Linked DNA regions of Thalassoroseus pseudoceratinae. The protein of the gene in region 1 interacts with the protein of each later gene in a pairwise test. Links are inferred from orthologs where the notes say so. Each region holds a gene or a part of one and is shown in the gene's direction. Other genes may lie near its edges.

Region 1 (4,741 bases):
GACGAGTTTTTGGCGATTCGCCCGCGTGTCGCGAGCAACTTGACCAACTTGAACGAATCGTTCACCCCCGCATTCGGAAGCGACTTTTGGCTCAGATCAAGACGATCCGCGACAACGAACCAAATGTCCAAGCCATTGTTCTCGATGCTCCAATTTTGTTCGAGACGGGTTGGCACGAATTGTGTGATGCGGTCGTCTTCATCGATGTCCCGCATGACATTCGCCAACAGCGATTGCAAACAGGACGGGGATGGAGCCAAGATGAGCTGATCCGACGGGAGGCCAATCAACTCCCGCTTGAGGAGAAGCAGACACGGTCCGATTGGACCATTCGTAACACTGGCGAACTGGAAGACTCTGCTCGACAGTTCGCAGAATTTTGGAACACGCGTTTTTCTTCACCGCTCAGATCGGCATTTCACGACGATACCGTACTCGAAGAAACGCAGCCATATGTCGAATGAATAGACACCACGAAGCAAGATCAATGGGTACCCCCTTTGAATTGACGATCACCCCAGCCTGAGACTCTCAACTCCTAGCTACTAACCTCCTTCGTTCTGAGCCCGCATTGCTCACAGATCACACGTCGTGATCTGCATCTTGAGCAAATGGCTTCTGAAACCAAGGCCACTCACCATGCCCAAATCATCCAAATCATCCTCTGAAGCAACCGAATCGGCAACCAGCACCGCAATCAAGGACGCACCGTTGAGTGCGGTCCGCCGTTCGTCCCGTCAGAATTCCAGCTCGAACACATCGAGTGGTAGTGGCGGGCGGGATAAGAAGGACACGCCGGATCTCTCAGACTCCGATATCCATATCGCCGAACTCCAGCGGATGACGATGAAAGAGCTGCTGGATCTGGCTAGGAAAGAGGGATTGAGCGAGTACACAGGACTGAAGAAACAGGACCTCATCTTCAAGATTCTCAAAGAACAAACGAAGATGAACGGCCTGATGTTCGGTGAAGGAACACTGGAGATCCTTCCGGACGGATTCGGGTTTCTGCGAAGTCCCGATTATCATTACCTCCCCTGCCCTGACGATATTTACGTTTCGCCAAGTCAAATTCGACGGTTCGGTTTGCGAACTGGGGCGACAGTGGCTGGTCAGATTCGGCCGCCGAAAGAAAACGAACGTTACTTCGCGTTGCTGCGTGTGGAAGCCATCAACGGAGAGGACCCGAACATCCTTTCCGACAAGGTGTTTTTTGACGATCTAACACCTCTACACCCAGAAACCCGGTTGCGGCTTTCGACCGATCCAAACATGCTCAGCACACGGGCCGTTGACATCGTGGCCCCGATCGGCATGGGACAACGCGGTTTGATCGTCTCGCCGCCACGGGCGGGGAAAACCATCCTGCTTCAACAACTCGCCCAGGCAACGCTCAAGAACCATCCCGATGCATACGTCATCATGTTGCTCATCGACGAGCGGCCGGAAGAAGTCACCGAGATGGAGCGGCATGTCAAAGGCCGTAATAGCGAAGTGATTTCCAGCACCTTCGATGAACCGCCGAGTCGACACATTCAAGTCTCGGAGATGGTGATCGAGAAAGCCAAACGCATGGTGGAGTACGGCCACGATGTGATCATTTTCCTCGATTCCATTACACGACTCGCTCGTGCCTGGAACACGGAAGTGCCGCACTCTGGGAAAATTCTGACGGGTGGTGTCGACGCGAACGCATTGCAGCACCCGAAACGATTCTTCGGAGCGGCTCGAAATGTGGAGGAAGGCGGGAGCTTGACCATCATCGCGACGGCTCTCGTCGACACTGGTAGCAAGATGGACGAGGTGATCTTCGAAGAGTTCAAAGGCACCGGCAACACGGAACTGCATCTCGACCGGCGACTCGTCGAAAAACGTGTGTGGCCTGCGATTGATGTCAACAAGTCCGGCACACGTCGTGAGGAATTGTTGATGGATGAAGAGGAACTTCGCCGCGTGTGGATTCTCCGACGAGTCCTGAACGACATGAACCCCGTCGAGGCTATGGAACTGCTGACGAACCGCATGAGACGGACCAAAACCAACGAAGAATTCCTGCTCAGTATGAACCTAGGCTGATTTTGCCAGCGAAAAGAGCTGTCATTCGGTGATGCCGTTTCACCATCGTTGTCATCGATGGCAAAACAGTGATTCATGGCCAATGGTCCCACGGACCTGGCGTAGCAATGCTCTGAGTCAACAATCGGACCGAATGCGTCAGTCGCGGCATCAAAACACGAGCCGCCTTCGGTCATTGCTCTTTGCTTCGTCATTGATGCTCCTGTTCTTGGGCCAAGCCACGTCGGGAAAGACACAACAACCGTCGGATCAGATTGAAGTCGAATGGCTGACTACCGGTTCGTCGAGAAGTTGCTACGATCCACGGGTCCATATTTGATCAAAACATGTCGTGAGGTAACGAAGTTGGCAAACACGATTGAAGGCGAATTATTGGCGAGCGATGGTGCGTATGCGGTTGTTGTTTCGCGATTTAACAGCTTGGTGACGGATCGCTTGCTTGAAGGCGCTTTGGATACGCTCCGCCGACATGGTACGCCGGACGATCGCGTTACGATTGTCCGTGTTCCGGGAGCGTTCGAGATTCCCGTGGTCGCCGATCGCTTGGCAAAGAGCGGCCAGTTCGTTGCCGTGATCTGTCTGGGAGCGGTCATCCAGGGCCAAACCACTCATCATGAGTACATCAATCAACAACTGGCAGCCGGTCTGATGCAAACCAGTCACGAAACGGGGCTACCAGTTTCGTTCGGTGTGCTGACTTGCCAGTCGATGGAACAAGCCATGGACCGAGCCGGCGGCAAAGCCGGGAACAAAGGTGTCGAAGCTACGTTGGCGGCTATCGAAACAGTCAACGTGTTGCGGAAGCTCGACCAAATCTAGCCTTCAAGTATCGGCTTTGTCTGCGGTTCGCCCCGGAAGGACAATTCCGAGGCGATTGGGAATGGCAAACCGCGCTCTAGACAGTTCTGCCGCACCGAGTCAGAATTGAATACAACGCTCAAGCAGTGCGGTGAGACTGTGAATCTGGGGATCGTTGGTCGCCCAGATCAATGATGAAATCAACGATCGTCTTTTTGGAACCAGTCGTCATGGCTCTCTAAGCAGAGCCATGTTGATATGATCTCAGTTAACATCAACTGGACTCGCGCCCCTTGGGGCATTCGGAAGGAATCATGGCTCGTCGTAGTAAAGCCCGTGAAGTCGCATTGCAAATGCTCTATCAAATGGATGTCAATGCGGACACCGACCCCAAATCGGTGCGTTTTCAGATTGCGGAGGAAATTTCCGAACCCGATCTCTGTGAATTCGCCTGGCAGGTCTTTGCTGGCGTGATGGAATGCCGCGCGGACGTTGATGCCCGTTTAGAGACGGTTGCCGAGAACTGGAGTTTGTCCCGCATGGCAATCACGGATCGAAATGCGTTGCGGATCGGAGCCTTTGAGATCTTGCACAGTGACACGCCGTATCAGGTTGCCATCGACGAAGCGATCGAACTGGCTCGGAAGTTTGGCTCAGCTCAGTCTCCGCAGTTCGTCAATGGCTTGCTCGACAAACTTGTGACGGCCGATCGGAAATCGGATCGTTAGACCATCGAGCCGATTGAAATGTAATTGGCCTAAGTCGGCAGTTCCACCATGTCTCTGACGTTGCCCGCGACAGTCCCAACGCCCCTTGCGTAGTTCTCGCCCGTAGGCCGCGTTCGCATGAGCATTCCCTGTTTCGGGATGATGACAATGGTGCCCTGCCGATCGATTGGACGTTCGGGAATAAATTCGAGCTGAAATTTCTGTAGCAGGTGCGAGAGTACGATTTTGATCTCTTGCATCGCGAATCCGGCACCGATGCAAATGCGTTGGCCAGCACTGAACGGGTTATATTCATAACCCGTATAGTGATGATCAGAAAAGCGGCTGGGTTGAAAACGTTCTGGCTCCGCGAAGATTTCCGGCATGTGATGTGTGTGATAGATACTGCCCATCACTTCTGTTCCCACCGGTAATTCGAACCCGCCAAGTTCGGCATCCTGGGCCAACACTCGGCCATTCCATGGGACCGGTGTAATGATCCGCATGCTCTCTTTGATGACTCGATCAAGCAAGGGGAGCCGCTCGAAATCGGATGGCCGAGCCGTCTCCCCGTTCAGCTCACTTTGGAGTTCCTCGACCAGATCGGCGTAGATCTCGGGATGTTGCGAAAGTAAGAAACACGTCCATGTCAGAGCATTCGCACTAGTTTCGTGACCGGCCGCAAACAGAACGTTGACGTGGCCGATAAGTTCGTCTTCCGTCAATGCTGCTCCATCGGTCTCGTCACGAGCCTTGAGCAACATGGAAAGGACATCATCGGCTTTATCTGGTTCTGCCCGACGTCGAGCAATCACGCCCTGAGCCCGGCGATAGGCGATTTCCGAGACCTCAAGGAGCTTGCGATACGGCAACCCCGGTAGATCATACGGAAACAAGCGAACCAATGGATTGCTCACCAGGGCCAATCCGGTTTGCACGCCAGCGGTAAGCTCAGTCCCACCATCCTCAAGGCTTTCACCGAACAGGCACACGCTGGCGATTTCTCTGGCGAGTTCACGCATTTCCACCGCGATATCAAAGGTCTGCCCAACTTGCCAATTCGAAGTCATTCGTTCCGTGACTTCGATCATCGCATCGGCGTAGGTTGCCACCCGATTCGGGATAAAGGCCGGCGCCATCATCTTTCGTTGTCGCCGGTG
Region 2 (4,875 bases), on another replicon or contig:
GTCTTCCTCAACAAGTGCGACCTCGTCGACGACGAAGAATTGCTCGAACTCGTCGAAATGGAAGTTCGTGAACTGCTCAGCAAGTACGACTTCCCAGGCGACGACATCCCGTTGGTCAAAGGCTCCGCCAAACCAGCTCTCGACAACCCAGGCGACGATTCGGCCAACGCCTGCATCGGCGAGTTGATGGACGCTCTCGACAGCTACATCCCTGAGCCGGCTCGTGCACAAGACAAGCCATTCTTGATGGCTATCGAAGACGTGTTCTCGATCGAAGGTCGTGGTACCGTTGTGACCGGCCGTATCGAAGCCGGAACCATCACGGTCGGTGAGAAGATCCAAATCATCGGACTCAAAGACACCGTCGAAACCACCGTGACCGGTGTCGAAATGTTCCAAAAGACCCTCAACGAAGGGATCGCCGGGGACAACGTCGGTATCCTCCTTCGTGGGATCAAGAAAGAAGACGTCGACCGTGGTCAAGTGCTCGCCGCACCTAAAACCATCAACCCGCACACCAAGTTCGAAGCTGAAGTGTACGTGTTGAGCAAAGAGGAAGGCGGCCGTCACACGCCATTCTTCAGCGGCTACCGACCACAGTTCTACTTCCGCACAACCGACGTGACCGGCACCGCCAACCTGCTCGGCGGAGCAGAAATGTGCATGCCTGGCGATAACGTCAACCTCTCGGTTGAACTTGGAAAGCCGATCGCTCTCCAAGAAAACAGCCGCTTCGCAATTCGCGAAGGTGGCCGAACCGTCGGTTCCGGCGTTGTTACCAAAATCCTCGAATAGTTCGAGTTTGCAAGTCAAGTTGAGCCGCGTTCTCAAGCCTTTTTGAGGACGCGGCTTCGTCTTCGAACTCTCTTCTTCATTGACTCCAATCTGCAAGTTAGTCACTTGCAAGGAAGATAACGATGGCCAAGAGCAATCGACGCGAGTACGTTTGGCTGGAATGCACGGAAACCGGCCTGCGCAACTATCGCGTGGAAAAAATCATGAAGGGTACCGAGCGGCTAGAACTCAAGAAGTACTGCCCGGCCCTCAAAAAGCACACGGTGCATAAAGAGTCCCGCAAGAAGTAGTCAGCCGCACTTTACGCGACCCGAAACGGTGCCCCCTGTTGTCTTGCGATTGCAGATCGGTTCCAGATCGGATAAAGTCAAAGTGCACTGTTTACGGGTGTAGCTCAATTGGCAGAGCAGCGGATTCCAAATCCGCAGGTTGGGGGTTCAAGTCCTCCCGCCCGTGCTTCCCTATCAGTTGGTTATTCTCCAGCCGTTCTAGTGGCTTGCGGTCGAAGAATATTCGCAACAATCACTCGCATGGCTGTTGAGTGTAGTAAGGTCTGAGCAAGAATGGCAAAAACGGCAGAAGCTGGATTCTGGCAAACTCAAACGCAGTTCGGCCTCTATAAACGCAACCAAGGCCGCCTGACCCGCCAACTGACTGCAATTGCCATCGCCCTGATCGCGTTGATCGGCCTGTGGCGACTCTCGCAATTCCTGCTCTCGTACGGATACGAGCGTCCCATCAGCTTGGGGGTCCCGGCGATTTTGGCAGCCGTCTGCCTATGGATGATCTATCGTGCCGTCAACTGGCCGAAGTTCGCTGACTTCCTGATCGCCGTCGAAGCCGAGATGGACAAAGTCACGTGGCCAACTCGAAACGAACTCCAACGAGCCACGACCGTTGTCATCGCCACCATGCTGTTTATCGGCTTGGTTCTTTTGGCATACGACATCTTTTGGGCATGGTTTTTCACGCTGGTCGGACTGTTGGAACGGGCGGTCTAATCGCCTGATGTCTCGGGTGGTTCACTCCACCTGCAAATCGAAAAAGTTCTCGCGTCCCGGTTCTGCTTTGCAAGTTCGGCAAGTCGAATCGGGATCACTGCATAATTACGGATGAGGTCAAAACGATGACCGATGAACATGCCACCCCGGAACCCGCGGCCGAAGACTCCGCTCCGGCTGTGGACACCACCAACGAATCCACTGAAGCACCATCAAACTTTGAATGGTATGTCCTCAAGGTCCAAAGCAATCGCGAAAAGTCGATTAAGGCATCCCTTGAGCGAAGCATCAAACGGGAAGGGTTGGAGGAATACTTCGGCGAAATCGTCATCCCCACCCAGAAGATCAAAGAGAACAAGAACGGCAAACCGCGAGTCGTTGAGCACAAACTGTTCCCCGGCTACATCATGGCCCACATGGAGCTGAACGACGAGACCTGGTATCTCGTTCGCGACACCACCGGTGTCGGCGACTTCACGGGTGCGGCCGGCAAACCCATTCCGATGCAACCCCACGAAGTGGCGGCAATGCTCGGAACCGACTTGCCTCAAGGGACCTCCCAGCCAGAACCACTTACCAAAATCGACTTCGAAGTTGGCGAGATGGTCAAAATCAAAGAAGGCGGTTTCGAAGGTTTCGAAGGAACAATCGACGGCATCGACGAACACAGCGGACGGATTTCGGTCCTGGTCGAAGTGTTCGGTCGATCCACTCCTGTCGAACTGGAACACTGGCAAGCCGAGAAGGTGTAATCGGTCGAAGCTTGTCGCAGTCACTGAATATTGGATTCACACGCTTCGACAAGCTGATGTTTCAAAAAAACCAAAAAAAGATTGCACGCACCCCTTGCGTTTCGTCAGCGAGTCAACAGAATGGCACGCTTCCCGCGAGTTTTGAGTTCAGAACTCGTTTTCACACATTTTGCATCCAACACACCTCACGCCATACTGGCTGGGCGTTGAAGATAGAAAAGAAAATTTGAGTCATGGCTAAGCAGCTCAAGGCCCAAATTAAGGTTCAGGTCGTTGGCGGCCAAGCAACTCCGGCTCCACCTGTGGGGACTGCATTGGGGCCGCATGGTGTGAACATCGGCCAGTTCGTTCAGCAGTTCAACGATAAGACGAAAGATATGGCTGGCACCACGGTGCCCGTCGTCATCTCGGTTTACAACGACCGCTCGTTCGATTTTATCGTCAAGAGCCCGCCAGCTGCAGTGCTGTTGAAGCAAAAAGCGAAAGTCGCCAAGGGAGCTGGTAACCCACGAACCCAAAAAGTGGGTGCCGTCAGCACGGACGACTTGATGGAAATTGCGAAGCTGAAGTTTGAAGACATGAACGCAGGAAGCGTCGAGCAGGCCGCGAAAACAATCGCCGGCACCGCTCGAAGCATGGGGATTGAAGTCGTCGACTAACTCCCCTCTACCCGCCTTCTTTCCCGGAGACCACCTGTCGCAACTGAGCGAAGCTGGTGGAAGAGTGAAAAACACACTCGAACGGTAGGCGAACAACAGAACCGGCAGTCAGAGTTGATTGACGCATCCGGTCTCCGTCTATCGGGTCGAGAGAAGCAAGGTTAAAAGAACGATGGCAAAACGTTCGAAACGCATGGAATTCCTGCGAACCAAAGCGGCCGAAGCGGGTCAAGTCTCGCTCCCGGAGGCAGTCAATGCTTTGAAAGGGCTCGAAGGATCCCTGCCAAAGACGATCAAGCCCTGCAAGTTCGACCAAACGGTTGAATTGGCATTGCGGCTTGGGATTGACCCACGGCAAGCGGATCAGATCGTCCGCGGTTCCATCGTGCTTCCGCACGGGATCGGGAAAAGCCAGCGAGTGCTCGTATTCGCTCAAGGCCCGAACGTTGCGGTGGCCGAAGAAGCCGGTGCCGACCATGTCGGTGGAAAAGAACTGGCCGACAAAATCAAAGACGGCTGGCTCGACTTCGACGTTGCGATCGCCACTCCAGACATGATGGGTGTCGTCGGTCCGCTCGGTCGAGTGCTGGGGCCGCGAGGTTTGATGCCATCGCCGAAAGCGGGAACCGTCACCCAAGACGTGGCCACCGCCGTCAGTGAATACAAAGCTGGGAAGGTCGAGTTCCGCAACGATAGTGCCGGAATCGTCCATTGCGTTGTTGGCAAGATGTCGTTCTCGACGGAACAACTCGCCGAAAACGCCCAAGCGTTCCTCAAACATATTCAATCCTTGAAGCCAGCGTCCTCGAAGGGCGTCTATCTTCGAAGCGTCACCCTGACCGCCACCAATTCCCCTGGAATTTCTGTCGCGGCGTGATCGTCATTGGTACGGTCGACGAGACTTGTGTCCGGTTGTTTTCGGTGCGTGAAATTCAGGCTGTGAGAGTGTCATGAGTAAAGTCATCAAAGGCATGTTGATCGACGAAATTACCGAGCGTCTCGGCGAACACCGAGACATGCTCGTCGTCGATTGCTCGAAATTGGACGCCATCACGTCGAATACTTGGCGGCTGGCACTCCAGAAGAAAGATATCACCGCATTCACCGTGCGAAACACCCTTGCTCGGCAAGCGTTGCACGGCGTGGGCGTGACCTCGCTGGACGATGTCCTCGAAGGCCCGAGCACCTTGGTGTTTGGTGGCGAGGATGTGGTTCAGCTCTCCAAAGAAATCACAAAGTGGGCAGACGAGCTGCAACCGCTCGAAGTCAAAGGCGGAACAGTCGGCGGTCAGTCGCTCGACGCCGATGGCGTGGTGGCACTCAGCAAGAGCCCGAGTCGAGAAGAACTGCTGTCGACAATTGCTGGCACAATTCTCAGCCCTGGTGCGAATTTGGCAGCCGCCCTATTGGGACCGGCCCGAATGCTCGCCAGCCAAGTCAAACAAATCTCCGAAGGCGACGACGGAGACGGCGAATAAGTTTTGGAACAGGCGATCGGTGGCCGAAAACCGGCGAACGCATTTTTTTCAAGTTTTGAGTCATTGGAAACTGAATCGACGCGGCGGTCGTGTCGTACATAAGTTACCGAAAAACCCTCTGGCAACCAACACCCGGATCTGCCTGCCCGCGTGGGCGAGAATGCCGGTGAGGAGCAGACAAAACGGGGAT

Evidence for each region.
Region 2: the proteins of rho (region 1) and nusG interact in binary tests that used the Escherichia coli proteins (3 or more experiments, as listed by UniProt). The link is inferred for Thalassoroseus pseudoceratinae from one-to-one orthologs.

What each region holds. Positions count from the first base shown.
Region 1 is NZ_JAALXT010000003.1:1,087,250-1,091,990, reverse strand. The notes cover bases 1-2,857. They hold rho (transcription termination factor Rho), read left to right. Parts: upstream 1-639; coding sequence 640-2,076; downstream 2,077-2,857. Other genes in these bases: ribH (6,7-dimethyl-8-ribityllumazine synthase), read left to right, coding at 2,341-2,857; coaE (dephospho-CoA kinase), read left to right, coding at 1-464. Also shown: more of ribH, read left to right, coding at 2,858-2,895; transcription antitermination factor NusB, read left to right, coding at 3,189-3,602; G6R38_RS14235 (cytochrome P450), read right to left, coding at 3,632-4,741. UniProt on the Escherichia coli protein: Facilitates transcription termination by a mechanism that involves Rho binding to the nascent RNA, activation of Rho's RNA-dependent ATPase activity, and release of the mRNA from the DNA template.
Region 2 is NZ_JAALXT010000006.1:440,893-445,767, forward strand. Bases 744-3,734 are described here. They hold nusG (transcription termination/antitermination protein NusG), read left to right. Parts: upstream 744-1,921; coding sequence 1,922-2,548; downstream 2,549-3,734. Other genes in these bases: tuf (elongation factor Tu), read left to right, coding at 744-795; rpmG (50S ribosomal protein L33), read left to right, coding at 918-1,085; secE (preprotein translocase subunit SecE), read left to right, coding at 1,359-1,796; rplK (50S ribosomal protein L11), read left to right, coding at 2,782-3,207; rplA (50S ribosomal protein L1), read left to right, coding at 3,380-3,734. Outside these bases: more of tuf, read left to right, coding at 1-743; more of rplA, read left to right, coding at 3,735-4,084; rplJ (50S ribosomal protein L10), read left to right, coding at 4,158-4,685. UniProt on the Escherichia coli protein: Part of the processive rRNA transcription and antitermination complex (rrnTAC). The complex forms an RNA-chaperone ring around the RNA exit tunnel of RNA polymerase (RNAP).